Sphingosinicella sp. BN140058: one gene and its partner. The main gene of each other region encodes a partner of the protein of the gene in region 2 in a complex. Links are inferred from orthologs where the notes say so. Each region holds a gene or a part of one and is shown on either strand. Other genes may lie near its edges.

The links. The genes of interacting proteins can lie anywhere in the genome.
Region 1: the proteins of secA (region 2) and secY are in contact, whole or in part, in a crystal structure (PDB 3DIN), measured with the Thermotoga maritima proteins. The link is inferred for Sphingosinicella sp. BN140058 from one-to-one orthologs. Residues at the interface, in WP_004082002.1 of Thermotoga maritima: Glu261, Ala262, Arg263, Lys300, Ala301, Arg302, Thr303, Ile304, Ile305, Leu323, Tyr324, Asp325, Pro326, Val329, Ser330, Tyr333, Ile336, Lys340, Phe345, Val349, Glu363, Phe364, Tyr374, Ser375, Gly376, Gly377, Glu393, Ile395, Thr482, Ser483; in WP_004081795.1 of Thermotoga maritima: Glu108, Gly109, Glu110, Glu111, Ala236, Glu237, Arg238, Arg239, Ile240, Thr241, Ile242, Gln243, Tyr244, Ala245, Arg246, Arg247, Val248, Thr249, Gly250, Arg251, Arg252, Val253, Tyr254, Gly256, Ala257, Ser258, Thr259, Tyr260, Leu261, Pro262.

What each region holds. Positions count from the first base shown.
Region 1 is NZ_CP035501.1:3,389,331-3,392,156, forward strand. It holds secY (preprotein translocase subunit SecY), read left to right. Parts: upstream 1-647; coding sequence 648-2,006; downstream 2,007-2,826. Other genes in the region: rplO (50S ribosomal protein L15), read left to right, coding at 19-540; ETR14_RS15260 (adenylate kinase), read left to right, coding at 2,038-2,688; ETR14_RS15265 (hypothetical protein), read right to left, coding at 2,762-2,826. UniProt on the Escherichia coli protein: The central subunit of the protein translocation channel SecYEG. Consists of two halves formed by TMs 1-5 and 6-10.
Region 2 is NZ_CP035501.1:5,412,873-5,421,096, reverse strand. The notes cover bases 2,376-5,639. They hold secA (preprotein translocase subunit SecA), read left to right. Parts: upstream 2,376-2,709; coding sequence 2,710-5,439; downstream 5,440-5,639. Other genes in these bases: ETR14_RS24575 (hemerythrin domain-containing protein), read right to left, coding at 5,521-5,639; ETR14_RS24585 (GFA family protein), read right to left, coding at 2,376-2,566. Also shown: ETR14_RS24600 (pyruvate dehydrogenase complex E1 component subunit beta), read left to right, coding at 1-864; ETR14_RS24595 (squalene/phytoene synthase family protein), read left to right, coding at 919-1,578; ETR14_RS24590 (EF-hand domain-containing protein), read left to right, coding at 1,652-2,113; more of ETR14_RS24585, read right to left, coding at 2,123-2,375; more of ETR14_RS24575, read right to left, coding at 5,640-6,153; ETR14_RS24565 (NAD kinase), read right to left, coding at 6,489-7,271; ETR14_RS24560 (bifunctional diguanylate cyclase/phosphodiesterase), read left to right, coding at 7,451-8,224. UniProt on the Escherichia coli protein: Required for protein export, interacts with the SecYEG preprotein conducting channel.

The DNA of each region.
Region 1 (2,826 bases), 2.0 Mb from region 2 along the record:
GCGAAAGCGAGTGCAGACATGAAACTCAACGAAATCCGTGACAACCAGGGTGCCCGCAAGTCCCGCGTCCGCGTCGGCCGCGGCATCGGCTCGGGCTTGGGCAAGACCGCCGGCCGCGGTCAGAAGGGCGCCAAGTCGCGCTCGGGCGTTTCGATCGCCGGCTTCGAAGGCGGTCAGATGCCGCTCCACATGCGGCTGCCGAAGCGCGGCTTCAACAACATCTTCGCCAAGGATTATGCCGAGGTGAATCTCGGCGCGATCCAGAAGGCGCTCGACAGCGGCAAGCTGTCCGCCGACGGCACGCTCGATCACGCAGCGCTGAAGGCCGCCGGCCTCGCCCGCGGCGGCAAGGACGGCGTGCGCCTGCTCGGCAAGGGCAGCTTCACGGCCAAGCTCAGCTTCCGCGTCGCCGGCGCTTCCGCCGGTGCCCGCCAGGCGGTCGAAGCCGCCGGCGGCTCGGTCGAGGTGATCGAAGTCGTTCCGGCCGCCGAGAAGGCCAAGGCCAAGAAGAACAGCGTCAAGAAGCGCACGAACGCCTGAGCCGCCTCGCGGTCTAGGGCTGACAGCCTCTGACTAATCACTATATGAGGCGGCGGGGGTGATCAGCTTCCGCCGCCTTTTACCTTTGATTCCGGGATCGTAGACACATGGCATCCGCAGCCGACCAGATGGCAGCCAACCTGAGCCTGGCGAGTTTCGCCAAGGCCACCGATCTCAAGAAGCGGCTGTGGTTCACCCTCGGCGCGCTGATCCTGTTCCGTCTGCTGAGCTTCATCCCGCTGCCGGGCATCGATCCGCGCGCGCTCGGCACCCTGTTCGATACCACCCGCGGCACCGTCCTCGACTTCTTCAACACCTTTTCGGGCGGCAGCCTGGAGCGGATGAGTCTGATCGCGCTCGGCGTGATGCCCTACATCACCGCGTCGATCGTGGTGCAGCTCGCTTCGTCGATGTCGCCGAGCCTCGCAGCCCTCAAGAAGGAGGGCGAGGCCGGCCGCAAGAAGATGAACCAATATACGCGCTACGGCACGGTGCTGCTGGCGACCGTCCAGGGCTATTTCATCGCCGTCGGTCTCGAAGGCTGGGGCAATGGTGCCGCCGTGCTCGATCCGGGCTGGGTCTTCCGCCTCACCACGGTCGTCAGCCTGATCGGCGGCACGATGTTCCTGATGTGGATCGGCGAGCAGATCACCAGCCGCGGCATCGGCAACGGCGTTTCGCTGATCATCATGGCCGGCATTGTCGCCCAGCTGCCGACCGCGCTCGCGCAGGTTTTTGAAGGCGGCCGCACCGGCACCATGTCGCCGGTGATGATCTTCGGCGTGATCGCGCTGATCGTCGCCCTGGTGCTCGGCATCTGCTTCATGGAGCGCGCCCAGCGCCGGGTGCTCATCCAATATCCGAAGCGACAGACCGCGCGCGGCCAGATGCAGGCCGAACGCTCGCACCTGCCGCTGAAGATCAACACCGCCGGCGTCATTCCGCCGATCTTCGCCTCGTCGCTGCTGCTGATGCCGCTGACCATCGCGCAGTTCGCCGGCAATCGGGTCGCCGGTGAGAGCGCCTGGGGCGACGTCCTGATCACCGTCACCGCCGCGCTTCAGCACGGCCAGCCGCTCTACATGCTGATGTATGCCGCCGGGATCATCTTCTTCTGCTTTTTCTACACCGCCGTGGTCTTCAACCCGGAGGAGACCGCCGAGAATCTGAAGCGCTACGGCGGCTTCATCCCCGGCATCCGTCCGGGCAAGCGCACCGAGGAATATCTGGATTATGTGCTGACCCGGATCACGGTGATCGGGGCCGGCTATCTGACCCTTATCTGTCTCGTGCCGGAATTCCTGATCGCCAAGGCGGGTATCCCGTTCTACCTGGGCGGCACCAGTCTGCTGATCGTGGTCAACGTGACCATGGACACGGTGACGCAGATCCAGAGCCATCTCATCGCGCATCAATATGGCGATCTGATCAAGAAGGCGAAGCTCAAGGGCGGCCGCGGCCGCTGAGCAAGATCGCTAAAGGGGAGAGCGTGTGGCGATGAACATCATTTTGCTTGGTCCGCCGGGTGCGGGTAAGGGTACCCAGGCGCAGCGGCTCGAGCAGGAGCGCGGCATGGTGCAATTGTCGACCGGCGACATGCTCCGCGCGGCCGTCGCCGCCAAGACTCCGGTCGGGCTCAAGGCCAAGGCCGTTATGGACGCCGGCGAGTTGGTCTCTGACGAGATCGTCACCGGCATTCTGTCCGATCGTCTCGACCAGGACGACGTTCGTGGCGGCTTCATTCTCGACGGCTATCCGCGCACCGACGTTCAGGCGAAGTCGCTCGACCGCTTGCTCGATCAGAAGGGGATGAAGCTCGATTACGTGATCGAGCTCGCCGTCGACGAGAATGCGCTAATTGATCGGATCACCGGCCGTTATTCCTGCGCCAGCTGCGGCGAAGGCTATCATGACCGCTACAAGCTGCCCAAGGTCGAGGGTCGCTGCGACGTCTGCGGATCGGAAGCGTTCAAGCGCCGCCCCGACGACAATGCCGAGACCGTGCGTACCCGCCTTGCCGAATATCGTGCCAAGACGGCGCCGATCCTGCCGCATTACGAGCCGATCGGCATCGTCCGAAAGGTTGACGGCATGGCACCGATGGCGGACGTGGGCGCGGCGATCCAGGCGATCCTCGACGGCGTCTGAGTCCCGCCTGCACGATTGGAATCGAGCAGCCCACAATCCCCCGATTGCGGGCTGCCTTCATATCGGCGTCGTATTACCGCCCCTTGTTGGCGATGATCGCGACTTCGGCCCCGGAAGGCTTCGGCGTGACGATCAGGT
Region 2 (8,224 bases):
GTCACACAGGGCCTGCTCGAGGAGTTCGGCGATCGCCGGGTGATCGACACGCCGATCACCGAATACGGCTTTGCCGGCGTCGGCACCGGTGCCGCGATGGGCGGGCTTCGCCCGATCATCGAGTTCATGACGTTCAACTTCGCCATGCAGGCGATCGATCACATCATCAACTCGGCCGCCAAGACCAACTACATGTCCGGCGGCCAGATGCGCTGCCCGATCGTGTTCCGCGGCCCCAATGGTGCCGCCTCCCGTGTCGGTGCCCAGCACAGCCAGAATTACGGGCCCTGGTATGCCAGCGTTCCCGGCCTGATCGTGATCGCGCCCTATACCGCGGCGGATGCCAAGGGCCTGCTCAAGGCGGCGATCCGCTCGCAGGATCCGGTCGTCTTCCTCGAGAACGAACTGCTCTACGGCCAGAGCTTCGACGTTCCCAAGCTCGACGATTACGTTCTGCCGATCGGCAAGGCGCGGATCGCGCGCGAGGGCAAGGACGTCACCCTGGTCAGCTACTCCATCGGCGTCGGAGTCGCACTCGATGCGGCAACCAAGCTCGCCGAGCAGGGGATCGAGGCCGAAGTCATCGATCTTCGTACCCTGCGGCCGCTCGACAAGGAGACGGTGCTGCGCTCGCTCGCCAAGACCAATCGCATGGTCTGCGTCGAGGAAGGCTGGCCGGTCTGCTCGATCTCGGCCGAATTGATGGCGACGGCCATGGAAGAAGGCTTCGACGATCTCGACGCCCCGGTGCTCCGGGTCACCAACGAAGACGTGCCGCTGCCTTATGCCGCCAATCTCGAGAAGATGGCGCTGATCGACATCGACCGCGTTGTCGAGGCCGCGAAGAAGGTTTGCTACCGCTGAGCCGAAGGGGAGGGGGCGTTTCGTCCCCTCCCTGCAGCCGGCCAGGAGCGCGCGATGGCAGATCTCGACCGCGACCGCATCCTGGCGCTGAGCTATGTTCCCGCCGCGCGCCGCGCTTCGGTCGAAGCGCTCTGGAAGCTTGATCTGGCGCTCGGCAATGCGCTTGCAGGCGGCCGCGAGCCCCTGATCAGCCAGATCAAGCTCGCCTGGTGGCGTGAATCCCTCGAGAAGCTCGACCGTGCCCGCGCGCCGGCAGAGCCCGGTCTTCAATCGGCCGAAACCTTGCTCCTGACCAACGGCGTCACCGGCGCTGAGCTCGCGGCGATGGAAGAAGGCTGGTCGGTCCTGCTGACGCCGGAGGTACTCGGCGAGGATCAGCTCGCCCTCTACGCCGCGGCGCGAGGGGGGCGGCTGTTCCGCTACACCGCGCGCCTGCTCGGGGCTACCGCCACTGCCGAGATGGAGAGCGTCGGCGAAGCCTGGGCCTTGGTTGATCTCGCGCGCCACAGTGCCAACCAGCCCGATGCCGAATCGGCAGTTGCGGCCGCCCGGCAGCGGCTGCATCGGCTGCGCTGGCCATCGCGGCTGCGTCCGCTCGGCATGCTCGGTGCGCTCGCGGCGCGGGACGCTGCTCCGGAGCGCCCCTCCTGGGAGGAGCAAGGCGCGCCGCGGCGCATGGTGCGCATGCTCAGGCATCGACTCACTGGCATCTGAACCCGTTTTGTTCTAAACACGGTCCGTCGTCCGAGGGGACGGGTGTGAAGCGTGCTCCAGCGGGAGAAGAGCGATGCTTCGTTATGCAACCGGTGCCGCGTCCGTCTTTCTGTTTCTGCTTGCCGGTTTCTTCCTGTGGAAGAGCCAGGCCGCGGCCGACAATCCTGTGCCCAAGGCACCGAAGGCGCTCGCCGCGTTGACGTCGGACCCGCCGCCCGCGGGAGAAGCCGACGACGGGCGGGCGACCGCGCCGCCCGCGGCAACCGAGAAGAGCAAGGAAGAGAAACGCTTCGCGCGGGCCGACAAGGACAAGGACGGCAAGATCACGCTCGAGGAGCTTTACCTTCCCCGGCGCAAGGCGTTCGCCAGGCTCGACACCAATGCCGACGGCCGGCTCGCCTTCGAGGAATGGTCGGCCTCCACGGCGGAGAAGTTTGCCGATGCCGACACGGACAAGTCCGCCGGCCTCAGCCCGCGCGAGTTCGAGACCACCAAGCCGAAGACGAAGCCCAAGCCGAAGATCTGCGCGTGCTGAGGGGCCGGATCATGCCGGAGGATCGGTTCCGTCCAGCCCGCGTGTGTCCGGGCGGAATTTGGCGTGGCGCGGCAGATCGTCCGACAGCGCGAACCAGCCGATGCGGCTGCCCCAGAAGATGTGGAATTCGGGCGCAATCCTGTCCGGGGCGTCGAGCGTGGCGACGCTGAAATCGACCGTCTCAGGCTGGTGCGCGACTTCCATGGTGAACGGCGTGCCGCATTCGCCGCAGAAACGCCGGAAGCCGAAGCTCGACGAGTCGAAGCGCTTCACCTTGTCGGCGCCCTGGGTGAAGATCAGATCCCCCGCCGGCACCGACGAGAAGACCATAGCCGGCGCGCCGGAGCTCAACTGGCAGGTCCGGCAGTGGCAATAACCGGTGTCGAAGGGCGGGCTCTTGAGCTGGTAGCGAACCGCTCCGCAAGCACAGCCGCCGGTCAGAAGGTCGTTCATGCCCAAGGGCTAAGCGGCGACCGCCAGCGCGTCAATTGACTTGCCATAGGGCCAACCCTACATCCCCAACAACGATTGCAAGGGGGGCGGCGAACCGGCCGCGTCTTGCGCGTGGCCCGCATTCAAGAAGATTAGGATCGCCCATGTTTGGCGGATTTGCCAAAGCCATTTTCGGATCGTCCAACGACCGCTACGTCCGCTCGCTTCGCAAGATCGTCGACCGCATCAACGGCTTCGAACCGACCGTTTCGGCGATGACCGACGACGAGCTGCGCGGCCAGACGGCGATCTTCCGCCAGCGCCTATCGGACGGCCAGGATCTGGACGACATTCTTCCGGAAGCGTTCGCCACCGTGCGAGAGGCCGGCAAGCGCGTGCTCGGCCAGCGCCACTATGACGTCCAGATGGTCGGCGGCATCGTTCTCCATCGCGGCGAGATCGCCGAGATGCGCACAGGCGAGGGCAAGACGCTGGTCGCGACGCTCGCCACCTATCTCAATGCGCTGGAAGGCAAGGGCGTTCACGTCGTCACCGTGAACGACTATCTCGCCCGCCGCGACGCGGACTGGATGGGCCAGGTCTATCGCTTCCTCGGCCTCACTGTGGGCGTGATCGTTCCCAATCTGTCCGATCAGCAGCGCCGGGCCGCCTACGCCGCAGACATCACCTACGGCACGAACAACGAGTTCGGCTTCGACTATCTGCGCGACAACATGAAATATGACCGCGCGGCGATGGTGCAGCGGCCGTTCAACTACGCGATCGTCGACGAGGTCGACTCGATCCTGATCGACGAAGCCCGCACGCCGCTGATCATTTCCGGCCCGACGGAAGACAAGTCGGAGCTCTACATGTCGGTCGATGCGGTCGTGAAGACGCTCGATCCGATCGATTACGAGGTCGACGAGAAGCAGCGTTCGGTGGTGCTGACCGAGGACGGCACCGAGAAGATCGAGCGCGTGCTCGAGGAAGCCGGCCTGCTGGTCGGCTCCAACCTCTACGATTACGAAAACACGCTCGTCGTCCACCACCTGAACCAGGCGCTTCGCGCGAACGTGATGTTCAAGCGCGACATCGATTACATCGTCAAGAACGGCAAGGTCATCATCATCGATGAGTTCACCGGCCGCATGATGGATGGCCGGCGCTGGTCCGAGGGTCTCCATCAGGCGGTGGAAGCCAAGGAAGGCGTCAACATCGAGCCCGAGAATCAAACGCTCGCCTCGATCACGTTCCAGAATTATTTCCGTCTCTATCCCAAGCTCGGCGGCATGACCGGTACCGCAGCGACCGAGGCGGCCGAATTCTACGACATCTACAAGATCAACGTCGTCACCATCCCGACCCATGTCCCGGTGCAGCGGATCGACGAGGACGACGAATTCTACAAGAACCAGAACGACAAGTTCGCCGCCATCGCCAAGGCGATCAAGGAGAAGCAGGAAATCGGCCAGCCGGTTCTGGTCGGCACCGTGTCGATCGAGAAATCGGAGCTCCTCGCCGAATTCCTGCAGCGCGAGGGCGTCCGCCACGAAGTGCTCAATGCCCGCTACCACGAGCAGGAAGCGCACATCGTCGCCCAGGCGGGACGCACCGGTGCGGTCACCATCGCCACCAACATGGCCGGCCGCGGCACCGACATTCAGCTCGGCGGCAACGTCGAGTTCCGAGTCAATGACGAGCTCTCCGACATGGAGGAAGGGCCGGAGCGCGATGCCGCGATCGAGCGTATCAAGCGCGAGATCCAGGAGGAGAAGGCGCGTGTGCTCGCCGCCGGCGGCCTGTTCGTGCTCGGCACCGAGCGCCACGAGAGCCGCCGCATCGACAATCAGCTGCGCGGTCGCTCCGGCCGTCAGGGCGATCCCGGCCTCAGCCGATTCTACCTGTCGCTCGACGACGATCTCCTGCGCATCTTCGGTCCGCAGACCATGTTCGCGCGCCTGATGAACAAGAATCTCGAGGACGGCGAAGCGATCGTTAGCCCCTGGATCTCCAAGGCGATCGAGACAGCGCAGAAGAAGGTCGAAGCGCGCAACTACGACATCCGCAAGCAGGTCGTTGAATATGACGACGTGATGAACGATCAGCGCAAGGTGATCTACGAGCAGCGTGCCGACATCATGGACGCCGACACGATCGGCGACGTCGTCGAGGACATGCGCGCCGAGACCGTCAACGCGATCGTCGGCGAGGCCTGCCCGCCCAACACCTATCCCGAGCAATGGGAGATCGCCCATCTCAAGACCCGCCTCAGCGAGGTGTTCGGTCTCGAGCCGCCGGTCGAACAGTGGATGCAGGAAGAGGCGGTCGATCCGGAGATCTTCGTCGAGCGCATCCAGGCGATGGCCGATGCCCAGATCGAGGAGAAGAAGGCGGCAATACCGCCGGAAAGCTTCATTCAGGTCGAAAAGTCGATTCTGCTGCAGTCGCTCGACCACCACTGGAAGGAGCATCTCGCGATGCTCGATGCGCTCCGCCAGGTCATCCACCTGCGTGCCTACGCGCAGAAGAAGCCGATCGACGAATATAAGCGTGAAGCCTTCCAGCAGTTCGAGCGCATGCTGATCGCGATCCGCGAGGACGTGACCCGCACGCTGGCGCTGGCCTCGATCACCATGCCCGAGCCGGAGCCCGAATATGCCGACCTGCCGGACTTCATCACCCATCACATCGATCCGCTGACCGGCGACGACGACACCGTCGACATCGATGCGTCGAGCGGCAACGTCCTCTCGCGCCTGCCGCCGCTCCAGATCGAGCGTCCCGAACTTCCGCAAGGCGTCGATCTCGCCGAGACGCCGGTCAGCCGCAATGCGCCATGCCCCTGCGGATCGGGCCAGAAGTACAAGCATTGCCACGGCCAGCTCGCCTGAGCTGACCCGGACGAAAAAGAGAAGGGCCGGTGCGGGATGTCCGCACCGGCCCTTTTTCGTTCAGGTCCGCCGATCGGGAGATCAGGCGACCTTGAACCCTTCCTTGTTCATCAGCGCGCTCAGCCGCGCATTCTGCTCGTCCGAGAGCAGCTTGCGGAATGCGGGGAACACCTCTTCCTCCTCCATGCGGATATGCTCTTCGATCATGGCGCGGAAATCGCGCACCCGGGCCAGCCATTCCGGGCTGTTCTTGGGCATGTTCTCGAGCTCGTAGAGGTAGGTCTTCACATAGCCGTGCTCGGCGGTCAGGGCATCGGCGTCGTGGGTGGAATTGGCCTGGCGGAGCGCCGGATAGACGACATTCTCTTCCTCGATGGCGTGCTTGGTCAGCGCATATTTGAGCTTCATCAACAGATGCGAGCGCATCATCGTCTGCTTGTCGTCCGTCGCCTCAATCTTGTCGAAGATCGCGAGGGTGAGGGCATGCTCGGTCTTGAGCGCGTCGAACCAGTCGCCGGTGGCGCCGCTGGTGAACTGCACGAACAATTTGCGCCCGACATTGGCGGCAATGCCGACCGCGGCACCGGCCATTGCTGCGCCGACGAGGACGCCGGTGTTGCCGCTGCCGAACCCGAACGCGGTCTGGCTCTCATTGCTGCTCTTGCCGCTCGAACGCGACTTGCTGCTGCCCTTGGTCTCTGACTTGGTTGCCATATGGCCCTCCTCGTAAATGTTGGCGCTGGAACCCGCAGGAGAGCGACTATGTTCCGGGAGGAGGGGTGCGCGCCGTTCTCCAGAGGAAGAAAGGCGGCCACCTTGGCCGAGAGCCCGCGGGGACGCGGACATGAAAAAGCCCCGGCGAACCGGGGCTTTCGGACCTCAACACCCTGGGGCCTGATGGCTCCGGCGGTAGGATTCGAACCTACGACCAAGAGATTAACAGTCTCCTGCGCTACCGCTGCGCTACGCCGGAATAACCAGACCCTCAGGGTGTGGCGGGCCTATGCCGCAACTTTTCGGACCTTGCAAGCGCCGGTTGTGCGGTTTTTTCAGACGGCGAATTGCTCCATCGTGATCCGCTCGTCGAGCGCATGATCCGGATCGAACAGCAGGGTGAGTTCCTGCTTGCGGTCGACGCACACCGTCACTCGCTCGATCTCGCGGACCTCGCGCTGGTCGGCCACGGCCGAAACCGGGCGCTTGGACGGGTCGATCGCCCGGAACACGATGCTGAACTCGTCCGGGATCAGCGCGCCATGCCAGCGCCGCGGCCGGAAGGGGCTGATCGGCGTCAGCGCAACCAGGTTCGAACCAAGCGGCAGGATCGGGCCCTGGGCGGAAAGGTTGTACGCCGTAGAGCCGGCCGGAGTGGCGACCAGAACGCCGTCGCAGACCAGCTGCGGCAGCACCACGCGGCCGTTGACCGTGATCTCGATCCAGGCGGTCTGGCGGGTCTCGCGGAGCAGGGACACTTCGTTGATCGCAGGATGATCGACGCGCTCGCCGCGGATCGTGATCGCCTCCATGCGGAGCGGCGCGACCTTGAACGGTTTCGCCTGGTTCACCCGCTCGCGCAGGCCCTCGATCCGCCACTCGTTCATCAGGAAACCGACGGTGCCGAGATTCATCCCGAAGACGGGGAGAATACGGCCGCTGCGCAACATCTCATGGAGCGCGTGGAGCAGGAAGCCGTCGCCGCCGAGCGCGATGACCTGCTCGGCCTCTTCGACGGACACGAAGCGGTAATGGCGCCGGAGCTCTGCCTCCGCTTCCTGTGCGGCCTCGGTGTCCGAGGCGAGAAGGGCGGTGGGTCTGTCCGCAGCGGCCATCATCGCAGCGTTGGTAGGCGGTGGGATCGCCGGCGGCAAGCAAAGCCTTCGAAAGCACGACGCCCCATCACGGGTGCTGGACTGTCCCAATAAGACTCACCGTATCTAAACCGATTGTTGAGCCCTCGGCCCGAGAGTAGACCGGGCGCGGCGGACGATTTGCCGCCGGGGAGAATCTCGAAATGCGCGCTGCGGGCGGATCGGCGCCGCTGTTCATTCTGTCCTTCCGTCACCGCGATGAGCTGACGGAGGCGGCGCAGCGTTCCGGCTGGCGGCCGATCGCCGCGCGCAGGGCGGACAATGCGGAGAGCCGCTTCATCGCCTCCGGTGCGCTGGTGGCGATCGTCGATGCCCGCGGGGCGCTGGCGGAGGGACGCGATGCGGTGCGTGCCCTCGCCGACTGCATCGAGACCAACATGGCGGCGATGCTGGTGTTGCTGTCGCGCACCGACGAGGCCGCGCTCGACGACCTTTATGCAGCCGGCGCGACCCATTTCCTGGTCAGCCCCTTCAGCGAGCAGCAATTGCTTCACGGCGTGCAGTTCGCCCAGCGCCTGGCCGAACGGATCGGCGGTGGCCGCGCCCGCCGGCGGACCGACGAAGGCGGAGTCGCCCGCCAGGCGGCGTCGTGGCGCTGGCAGCCCGGCTCGGCAACGGTCGAGCTCAGCCCTGCACTGGCCCGCCGCGCCGGCCTCGGAGAGGAACAGGGGCAGCGGATCAGCCTGCTCGACCTGTTCCGAAAGCTCGATTCGGACGGGCGCAAGGCGGCGAGGGGCGCCGTCGATCGACTGCTTTCCACCGGCCATTCGACCGCCTTCGCCCATGCGGACGTCGATGGCGGCGGCGTGCGGCTCGCCCATCATCTCCGCGTCGAGGCGGAAGGCGTCGTCGGCCAGACCGAAACGATCGCGGCGCCGTCCGATACCGGCGCGTCGCTGTCCCGCGATCCTATGACG